Regions from separate parts of the Serratia sp. CoH_122_TC_1 genome, predicted to be linked through region 1. Evidence: predicted binding sites of a transcription regulator. Region 1 holds the regulator's gene; each other region holds the start of a gene.
What was found. The regulator PhoB, encoded in region 1, activates phosphate uptake and scavenging genes when phosphate is short. The targets are predictions, from matches to a motif close to CTGTCATAAAACTGNCNNAT.
Positions count from the first base shown of each region.

Region 2: the regulator PhoB is predicted to act here: its motif matches at 1,239-1,258, upstream of AC2FC2_RS01495 (heavy metal response regulator transcription factor).
Region 3: the regulator PhoB is predicted to act here: its motif matches at 1,061-1,080, upstream of AC2FC2_RS21625 (MIP/aquaporin family protein).
Region 4: the regulator PhoB is predicted to act here: its motif matches at 844-863, upstream of opgB (phosphatidylglycerol--membrane-oligosaccharide glycerophosphotransferase).

Region 1 covers NZ_JBXWLA010000007.1:136,962-139,165, forward strand. Annotated here, with positions in the region: gene phoR (phosphate regulon sensor histidine kinase PhoR) at 1-935, opposite strand, end outside; gene phoB (phosphate response regulator transcription factor PhoB) at 960-1,649, opposite strand; gene sbcD (exonuclease subunit SbcD) at 1,865-2,204, shown strand, end outside.
Region 2 covers NZ_JBXWLA010000001.1:341,401-343,604, forward strand. Annotated here, with positions in the region: gene AC2FC2_RS01490 (heavy metal sensor histidine kinase) at 1-506, opposite strand, end outside; gene AC2FC2_RS01495 (heavy metal response regulator transcription factor) at 503-1,174, opposite strand; gene AC2FC2_RS01500 (hypothetical protein) at 1,315-1,941, shown strand; gene AC2FC2_RS01505 (cytochrome b/b6 domain-containing protein) at 2,000-2,204, shown strand, end outside.
Region 3 covers NZ_JBXWLA010000019.1:33,838-36,041, forward strand. Annotated here, with positions in the region: gene rraA (ribonuclease E activity regulator RraA) at 1-460, shown strand, start outside; gene zapB (septal ring assembly protein ZapB) at 517-756, opposite strand; gene AC2FC2_RS21625 (MIP/aquaporin family protein) at 1,296-2,141, shown strand; gene glpK (glycerol kinase GlpK) at 2,184-2,204, shown strand, end outside.
Region 4 covers NZ_JBXWLA010000014.1:14,832-17,035, forward strand. Annotated here, with positions in the region: gene AC2FC2_RS17810 (ABC transporter substrate-binding protein) at 1-773, shown strand, start outside; gene opgB (phosphatidylglycerol--membrane-oligosaccharide glycerophosphotransferase) at 1,022-2,204, shown strand, end outside.

The DNA of each region.
Region 1 (2,204 bases):
AAGACCTTAAGCTGTTCGTTCACCCGGAAAGTAATCTCATGGTTCCCGCCGCTCAATGACTGCGCTTCGCGTTGCAGCACTCGCAGCATCAACGGAATATCGACCCGCTCGTTCATTTCTACATTTGGCGCGGCTTCAATACGCGACAGTGTCAGCAGCTGCTTGACCAGACCATCCATGCGGCGAGTCTGTTCCTGCATGGTGCCCAACGCTTTGCCCCGCAGCGAACCATCCAGCTCTTCGTCGCTCATCATTTCCAGGTAGCCCTGCAATACCGTCAGCGGAGTGCGCAACTCATGACTGACGTTGGCAAAGAAGTTGCGCCGGGCGCCTTCAAGCTGACGCATTTGGGTAACGTCACGCGCAACCATCAACAGCTGCCCTTCTGAATACGGCATCACGCGAAACTCAACGTAATGCTCATTGTTCAACTGCAGCGTTAACGGTCGAGAGAACTCCTGCTGTTGCAGATAGTGGCTGAATTCCGGATAACGCAGCAGGTTCAGGATGTGTTGGCCGTTATCTTCAGGCCAACGGAAACCCAGCAGATGCTGCGCCAACCCGTTACACCAGAAGATGTTACCTTCAACGGTCGTCATCACCACCGCATCAGGCAGTGACTCTGCGCCGCTGCGGAAACGTTTGATCAATAACGCCAGCTCACGACGTCGGCGACGGTTTCGCTGTTGCATCTGGTATAAGCCGTAAAACAGCGGTTCCCAGCTCCAGCGCCCAGGTGGCGGTGTCATGCTGCGGTCAACCCACAGCCAGTGAGAAAGTTTAAGTTGGTTGTAGAAGTTCCACACCAGCGCAGCCAGCACGGAGGCAAGCAGCAACCAGGGCAGATAACCGAAAATCAGCCCCAGTAATAAGGCAGGTAGGCAGAAAAGGGCCAGCTCCAGGGCCAGCCTCTTCCAGGATAGACGTTCTAACACGGCATATTCTCCAGCGCGGCGCGATCAGTAGCGCGTTGAGAATCGGTAGCCTGTGCCCCGAACGGTTTGAACCATTTTGTCATGACCAGTGGTCTCTAACGCCTTACGGAGTCGGCGGATATGCACGTCAACGGTGCGGTCTTCCACATAAACGTTAGTGCCCCAGACGTGATTAAGCAACTGTTCGCGGCTATAAACTCGCTCAGGGTGGGTCATAAAGAAGTGCAACAGCTTGAACTCGGTCGGCCCCATATCCAGCGCTTGCTCGTTAGCCATCACGCGGTGTGAGGAAGGGTCCAGGCTCAGCCCTTGCATTTCAATCACTTCTTCCACTGCCATGGGTGAAATACGGCGCATTACCGCCTTGATACGTGCCACCAGTTCCTTCGGCGAGAAAGGTTTGGTGATGTAATCATCCGCACCGACTTCCAGACCACGAACCCGGTCTTCTTCTTCACCACGCGCTGTCAGCATCATCACCGGAATATCGCGGGTTAGCGCTTCACGCTTCATATGCTTGATAAACTGAATGCCGGATCCCCCGGGTAACATCCAGTCGAGCAACACTAAATCAGGGAACGGTTCAGACAGGCGTGTCACGGCACTGTCATAATCCTCGGCTTCCAACGGTTGGTAACCATTCTGTTCCAACACAAAGCACACCATCTCACGGATCGGCGCTTCGTCTTCCACCACCAATATGCGTCTTGCCATCGTCAATCCTGCCAATGTGTTAGCTATCTGCGGGCGCCATTATGCGTCAGTTTTATGACACTTTTATGAAAAGAACACCCTGTTATAGGCAGTAAGCATAGCGATTATTTCCAACGTCAAAGAAAAATCATTCAGTTGTCATAATGATTCCGTCACGACAGCCGCCGCGGTGCCCTTTATAATCACCGCCATTAGCTTATCGCCCCGGGAGTGTCATGCGCCTGATCCACACCTCTGACTGGCATCTTGGCCAGTACTTTTTCACCAAAAGCCGTGCCGCCGAGCACCAGGCTTTTCTGCGCTGGCTGATAGACCAAATCGAGCAACATCAGGTGGATGCACTGATCGTCGCCGGGGACCTGTTCGATACCGGTTCGCCACCCAGCTATGCCCGCGAACTGTACAACCGCTTCGTGGTAGAGCTGCAACATACCGGCTGCCAATTAGTGGTGCTGGGAGGTAACCACGATTCCGTGGCGACCTTAAATGAGTCGCGTGAATTGCTTTCTTGCCTGAATACGACGGTGATCGCCAACGCGCAGGCTGAAACCGAAC
Region 2 (2,204 bases), on a different contig from region 1:
GCCAGCATCTTCTGTTCGTTTATCATCACGTGGGCTGCCGAGATTTGCAGCAAATTACCGTCTTCCAGTTTGATCAGCGCCGATGCGACGCGTAATGGCACACCTTGCGCCGTCTGCCCACTCTGCACCGCACTCACACGTTGGGGTGTATCAAGGGGCGTTGGAGTGATCGGCGGCAGAGTCAGTTTGGCGGGGTTCACATTGATTAACGGCTTCTTTCCCGGCTGTTGAAAAATCAGCACGTCCTGCTCGTTGCCCAACATATTTTCGAACAAGCCGGTATTCGCCGTCAGCTGCTCGATAGGGAAACGCTGGCTGAGCAAATTGCGGTAATACTCGACCCGTCCGGTGACCTGTAAATCGCTGCGGGTGATCATCTCCTGACGCATCGCACCGTACAGGTACCAACCCGCTCCGCTGACAACCAACGCCGCGACCAGCGCAAACAACATGGCACTACGAAGCGTCAGCGACAGCGCACGCCAGCGTTGGATGCGTATTTTCATGAGCGCGGCTCGCAAACGTAACCAATACCGCGCACGCTGTGGATCAATTTGACGTCAAACGGCCGATCAATCTTTGCGCGCAGCCGCTTGATCGCCACGTCCACGACGTTGGTATCACTGTCAAAATTCATGTCCCACACCTGGGACGCGATCATGGTACGTGACAATACCTCGCCTTCCCGCCGTACCAGCAGGTGCAACAGCATAAATTCTTTGTTGGTCAGTGGAATCACCACATCTTGCCGCACGGCCTTACGCCGCAGAACGTCCAGCTGTAAATCGGCAATTGCGTAGTGGTCGGCTTCTCGCACCGTACCGCGGCGCAGCAACGTCCGCAGGCGCAGCACCAGCTCGGTAAAAGAAAAGGGTTTAATCAAATAGTCGTCAGCGCCCAACTCCAGGCCATGGATGCGATCCTGCACCCCATCGCGCGCGGTCAGAAACAGGATTGGCACGTCGCTTTTCTTGCGTAGAACCTCAATGATCTGCCAACCGTCCAACCCCGGCAGCATCACGTCGAGCACAATGGCGTCGTAAGCCTGTTCCAACGCCTGAAACAGGCCATCGGTACCGTTACGTGCCAAATCGACGCTGTATCCCGCCTCCGTCAGCCCTTTCTTCAGGTAATCGCCCGTGCTGATGTCGTCTTCAACCACCAGTATTCGCATTGTCATCGCCTCATTACACCAGCGGAAATACTAGCAGTTTCGGCGGACATTCTTGATGACATTAATGTCATCAAACAGACATGGTGCTGTCCCTATTGTTCAACCATGCTTAATCGGCAACCTTAACAGAGGAAAACTTTATGATTACCCGTCATCGTTTTGCCGGTTTGCTGCTGTCCACCCTCATGCTGTGTAGTGGGGCCGCAGGCGCGGCTCAAGCAACAGGCAAGGTCATTGCCCCACTGCGTGGCACTATCGACCAGGTTACCGACAGCAGCCTACAGGTCACCGACCGTAAAGGGGAGAAGGTCAGCGTTAAACTCAACGATCAAACCCGGGTGCTCAGCGTCTCGAAAGGCACCCTGGATGACATTAAACCGGATAGCTTTATCGGCACTGCGGCAGTACCACAACCGGACGGCTCACTGAAGGCGCTGGAAGTCCACGTCTTCGCCGCCAGCCTGCGCGGTACCGGTGAAGGGCACTCCGCCTGGGAGTCTGCCGACGGCAAAGTCGATACCATGACCAACGGCACCGTTGGCAAGCTGGTTAAATCCAATGGCCGCACGCTCACCGTGACCTACGGTAACCAGCAGAAGACCGTTAACGTGCCGGAAGATGTGCCGATCGTCACCCTAGATCCCGGCGACCGCAGCCTGCTAAAACCCGGTGCACACATCGTGCTGTTTTCTGCCACGGACGACAAAGGCGAACGCGTCGCCACCCGTATTTCCGCCGGGAAAGACGGCACCGTTCCGCCGATGTAATTAGGTTGTGCCCCGCCATTGGCAATGTCATGACGGGGCACCGTCTAAGGAGTGCATAATGAAAACCCCCGTACGGCGGCCGGTGCACCGCTGGCCAGTCCGCATCACCCATTGGGTTAACCTGTTCACCATGGTTTGCATGTTTATGAGCGGCTGGGAGATCTACAACGCCTCACCCCTGTTCGGTTTCCGCTTCCCGCCGCTGGTCACACTTGGCGGTTGGCTGGGCGGCGCGATTGGCTGGCATCTGGCGGTCATGTGGC
Region 3 (2,204 bases), on a different contig from region 1:
CGACATCTATCATGAAGAGGTGAACGTAGTTGAGCCTCTATTCTCCAATTTTGGCGGGCGTACTTCATTTGGCGGGCAAATCACTACGGTGAAATGCTTTGAGGATAACGGCCTGTTATTCGAGCTACTTGAAGAAAACGGGCGCGGTCGCGTTCTGGTGATTGACGGTGGCGGCTCAGTACGCCGTGCTCTGATCAATGCAGAATTGGCGCGTCTGGCAACCCAGAACGAATGGGAAGGCATCGTGGTCTACGGTGCCGTGCGTCAGGTGGACGATTTGGAAGAACTGGATATCGGCATTCAGGCGATGGCAGCCATTCCTGTCGGCGCCGCCAGTGAAAGCATTGGTGAAAGCGACATCCGCGTTAACTTTGGCGGTGTGACGTTCTTCTCCGGTGACCATTTGTACGCCGACAATACCGGTATTATTCTGTCTGAAGACCCGCTCGACATCGAGTAATCTTCAGATATGAAAAAGGGCGCCTAAGGCGCCCTTTTCGATCGTGCAATACGGAATCAGACTTCTTCCATTTTGCCCAACAGCGCGCGCAAGCGATCTTGCCATACGTGCTGCTCTTCTTTCAGTTGCTGGTTTTCACGTACCAGCGATTCGTGGTTGCCAGAGGCAGCCTGAACTTCCTGAGACAGAGTATTGTTTTTGTCTTTCAGCTCTTCAATTTCCATCTGCAGCAGGGTGATGGTATCGATCGCCTGCTGAACTTTTGATTCCAATTTCTCAAATACTTCAAATGACATGCTTCAGTCCCCTCATGATAGCAAGGCGTACATCTATAGGTAACGGCCGCAACTCAGGTTGCAACTGCTGCGAATATGCATCGCGCCAAGTGACACACGCTTTTATTGAAAATAACGCGCCTGTCCCGATAAAACGCTTCTTTCGATAAAAACGATTGTAAGTAGCCTGTCCCCGACTGTCTAGCAACATCCGGCTCATCGCGCAGTCTGTTGCAATTTTCCTGCCTTCGCCATCAGCAAAAACTGAAAATACCCGCAGCCCGCAAAATCGGTTTGTTAACAATCGGTGGCGAAAGCACTGGTCAGATCACACTTTTATGGCGCAGAAAGAACACAGAACGACGCGAATTCGCTCAATTTTATGACGAAGCACACACATTTTGATTTCGCTATTTCTCGTTTATGTTCGTTAACGATAAATTTACATCACGTCCTCAATTAATAATTGGACGAGATGAAAAAACTGTACCCATAGGCCAAATCGATACGCTCGCTGAGCCTATAAACCTATAACCGCCGTTTTGCAGGACAACAACATTATGAGCCAAACCACCAGTCCGACCCTAAAAGGCCAGTGCATCGCTGAGTTCCTCGGCACCGGCCTGTTGATATTCTTTGGCGTAGGCTGCGTTGCCGCGCTGAAACTGGCTGGCGCCAGCTTCGGCCAATGGGAAATCAGTATCATTTGGGGCCTCGGCGTTGCCATGGCTATCTATCTGACCGCTGCCATCTCCGGTGCGCATCTCAACCCGGCAGTCACCATCGCACTGTGGCTGTTCGCCTGCTTTGACGGACGCAAAGTACTTCCTTACATTGTCGCGCAGATCGCCGGAGCCTTCTGCGCAGCAGCCTTGGTCTACGGGTTGTATTACAACCTGTTCTACGACTTTGAAGCAGCCAATCATATGGTTCGCGGCAGTGATGCAAGCCTTGCCCTGGCTGGCATCTTCTCCACTTATCCTAACGCGCACATTTCTGTCGGCCAGGCCTTCCTGGTAGAGACCGTGATTACCGCAATTCTGATGTGCCTGATCCTGGCGCTGACCGACGACGGCAACGGCATTCCGCGTGGCCCACTGGCCCCTCTGTTAATTGGTATTCTGATTGCCGTGATCGGCGCCTCTATGGGACCATTGACTGGCTTTGCTCTGAACCCGGCGCGTGACTTCGGTCCTAAAATGTTCGCTTATCTGGCGGGCTGGGGCAAAGTGGCCTTCACCGGTGCACGTGATATTCCGTACTTCCTGGTGCCAATTTTTGGTCCAATCATCGGGGCCTGCCTGGGTGCCTTCGGCTACCGCATGCTCATTGGCCGCAATCTGCCGTGTGACGTTTGCGTAGAAGAAGAAAAACCCGCCGCCAAGGCTCAGCAGCGTAAAGCGTGATTGGCACAGTTTAAAACGGTTAACAACAGCAGGACTAAAATCATGACTGTAGAAAAAAAATAC
Region 4 (2,204 bases), on a different contig from region 1:
ACGTCAAGATAGTGCCACCTTCCGACCCGGCGCTACCGCCACGTCTGGTGGCGGCAAAACAGGCCGATCTTGCCATCACCTATCAACCGCAGTTGCACTTCTTCGCTGACCAGGGCTTGCCGCTGGTGCGCATAGGAACCCTGATTAATTCGCCACTCAATACCGTTATTACGCTGGATAAGCGCATCACCACCCCGGCAGGGCTTAAGGGCAAAAAAATCGGTTATTCGGTCAGCGGCATTGAACAGGCCACGCTGGCAACCATGCTCGAACATGAGCATCTCAACCCCAATGACACCAAACTGATTAACGTTAACTTCCAACTGACCAGCGCCCTGCTGGCAGGCCAGGTCGATGCGGTGATCGGCGGGTACCGCAATATTGAAGCGCTAGAATTGAAATTACAGGGGAAAGATCCGGTGGTGTTTAACGTGGAAGACTATGGCGTCCCCGCCTACGACGAACTGATCATCGTCGCCAATCGCGACACCATCACTGAGCCGAAAATCAAAAAATTCCTCGCGGCACTAAAAAAAGGCGGCGACTACCTGCACGCCCATCCGCAGGAAAGCTGGCTAGCATTCGCCAAAGCCCATCCGGAACTGAATACCGCGCTGAACAAACAGGCATGGCAAGCCAGCTTGCCGCTGTTTGCCCGCGATCCGGCCAAGCTGGATAAAGCGCGCTATCAAGCCTACGAACAATTCCTGTTCGACAACAAGTTGATCAAGAAAATCACCCCCGTGGAACAATACGCGGTGGAACTGCATTAAGCCGTTATCGGGCTCAGCCTATGAACTGCGCCCTTCTCTATGATGCCCTCCCTTTTCGCTGGCGTGATTAGTGTCACACTATTGTCACAAAAATCGCCAATCACACTCTGAGCCAGCAGAGCGATGCAAACACGCATTGCTCTGACGGTTTCAATGCGCTATACCCTCCTCTTTCTCGCGGCGGCAGCGGTCAGCGGCGTTGACCAGAGCACTAAAGTTTTTCTTTTTAATCAGACAGGGTACGGTGGATGGTTTCAGCATTAATCTCGTTTGCACTTTTTATCGCCTCAATTTTAATCTACCGGACCCGGGGCGCTGCCAACCGCTGGTGGCTTGCCACTCTGCTGACGCTGCTGGGCAGCTATCTGATCCTCAACGTTGTCCTGATCGCCAGCAACTACTTTACCGGTGACGGCATCACCGACGCGGTAATTTACACCCTCACCAGCAGCCTGAAAGGTGCCGGCGTCGGCAAATACCTGCTGCCGTTTATCGGCCTGTTGGCGGTACTGGCGCTGATCTTCGCCGTACTCACCTGGAGCCTGGTCCGACGCAAAGCGAAAAGCAGCAGTGTGGTATACAGTGTGATCGCCGTGTTGCTGGCCTTGTTTTCCGTCGGCACTACTCCCGCCTTTCAGGATATCTCCCTACTGGTCAGAAGCCAGATCAGCGGGGACACCAGCGATTTTGATACCTATTACAAAGCCCCCAAAAGAAGCGTACAGGGCAAAGCGCCGAACCTGGTGTATATCTATGCAGAGAGCCTGGAAAGAACCTACTTCGATCAGCAACTTTTCCCCGGCCTCGCTGACGAACTGAACCAACATCGTGAAAACAGCATCGACTTCAGCAACACCCAACAGTTGCCAGGCACCGGTTATACCATTGCCGGCATGGTGGCCTCACAGTGTGGCATCCCGCTGTTTGCCCCTTTCGACGGTAACGCCTCCAGCGCCGTGTCTACCTTTTACCCGGAAAACGTCTGTCTGGGCGATGTACTGAAGTCCGCCGGTTATGATAACTACTTTTATCAGGGCGCCGATCTGGCCTTCGCCGGTAAAGACACCTTTCTGAAATCGCACGGTTTCGATCATGCCTACGGCTTCAAAGAACTGCGTGGGCAGGTCAGCGATCCCAGTTACAAAAATGACTGGGGCTGGTACGACGATACCGTTCTGGATGTGGTGTTCGACAAATTTGTTGAACTGTCTAAGCAGAATAAAACGTTTTCACTGTTTACACTGACCGTCGACACCCATCACCCGGACGGGTTTATCTCCGCCAGTTGCAGCAAAAACACATTCAGCTGGCAGAACAAAGAGAACCGTTCATTAAGCGCGGTAGCCTGTAGCCAGCAGCATATCGCGGCGCTGATCGATAAAATCAAGGCATCCGACTATTTCAAAAACACCGTCATCGTGGTGTCTTCGG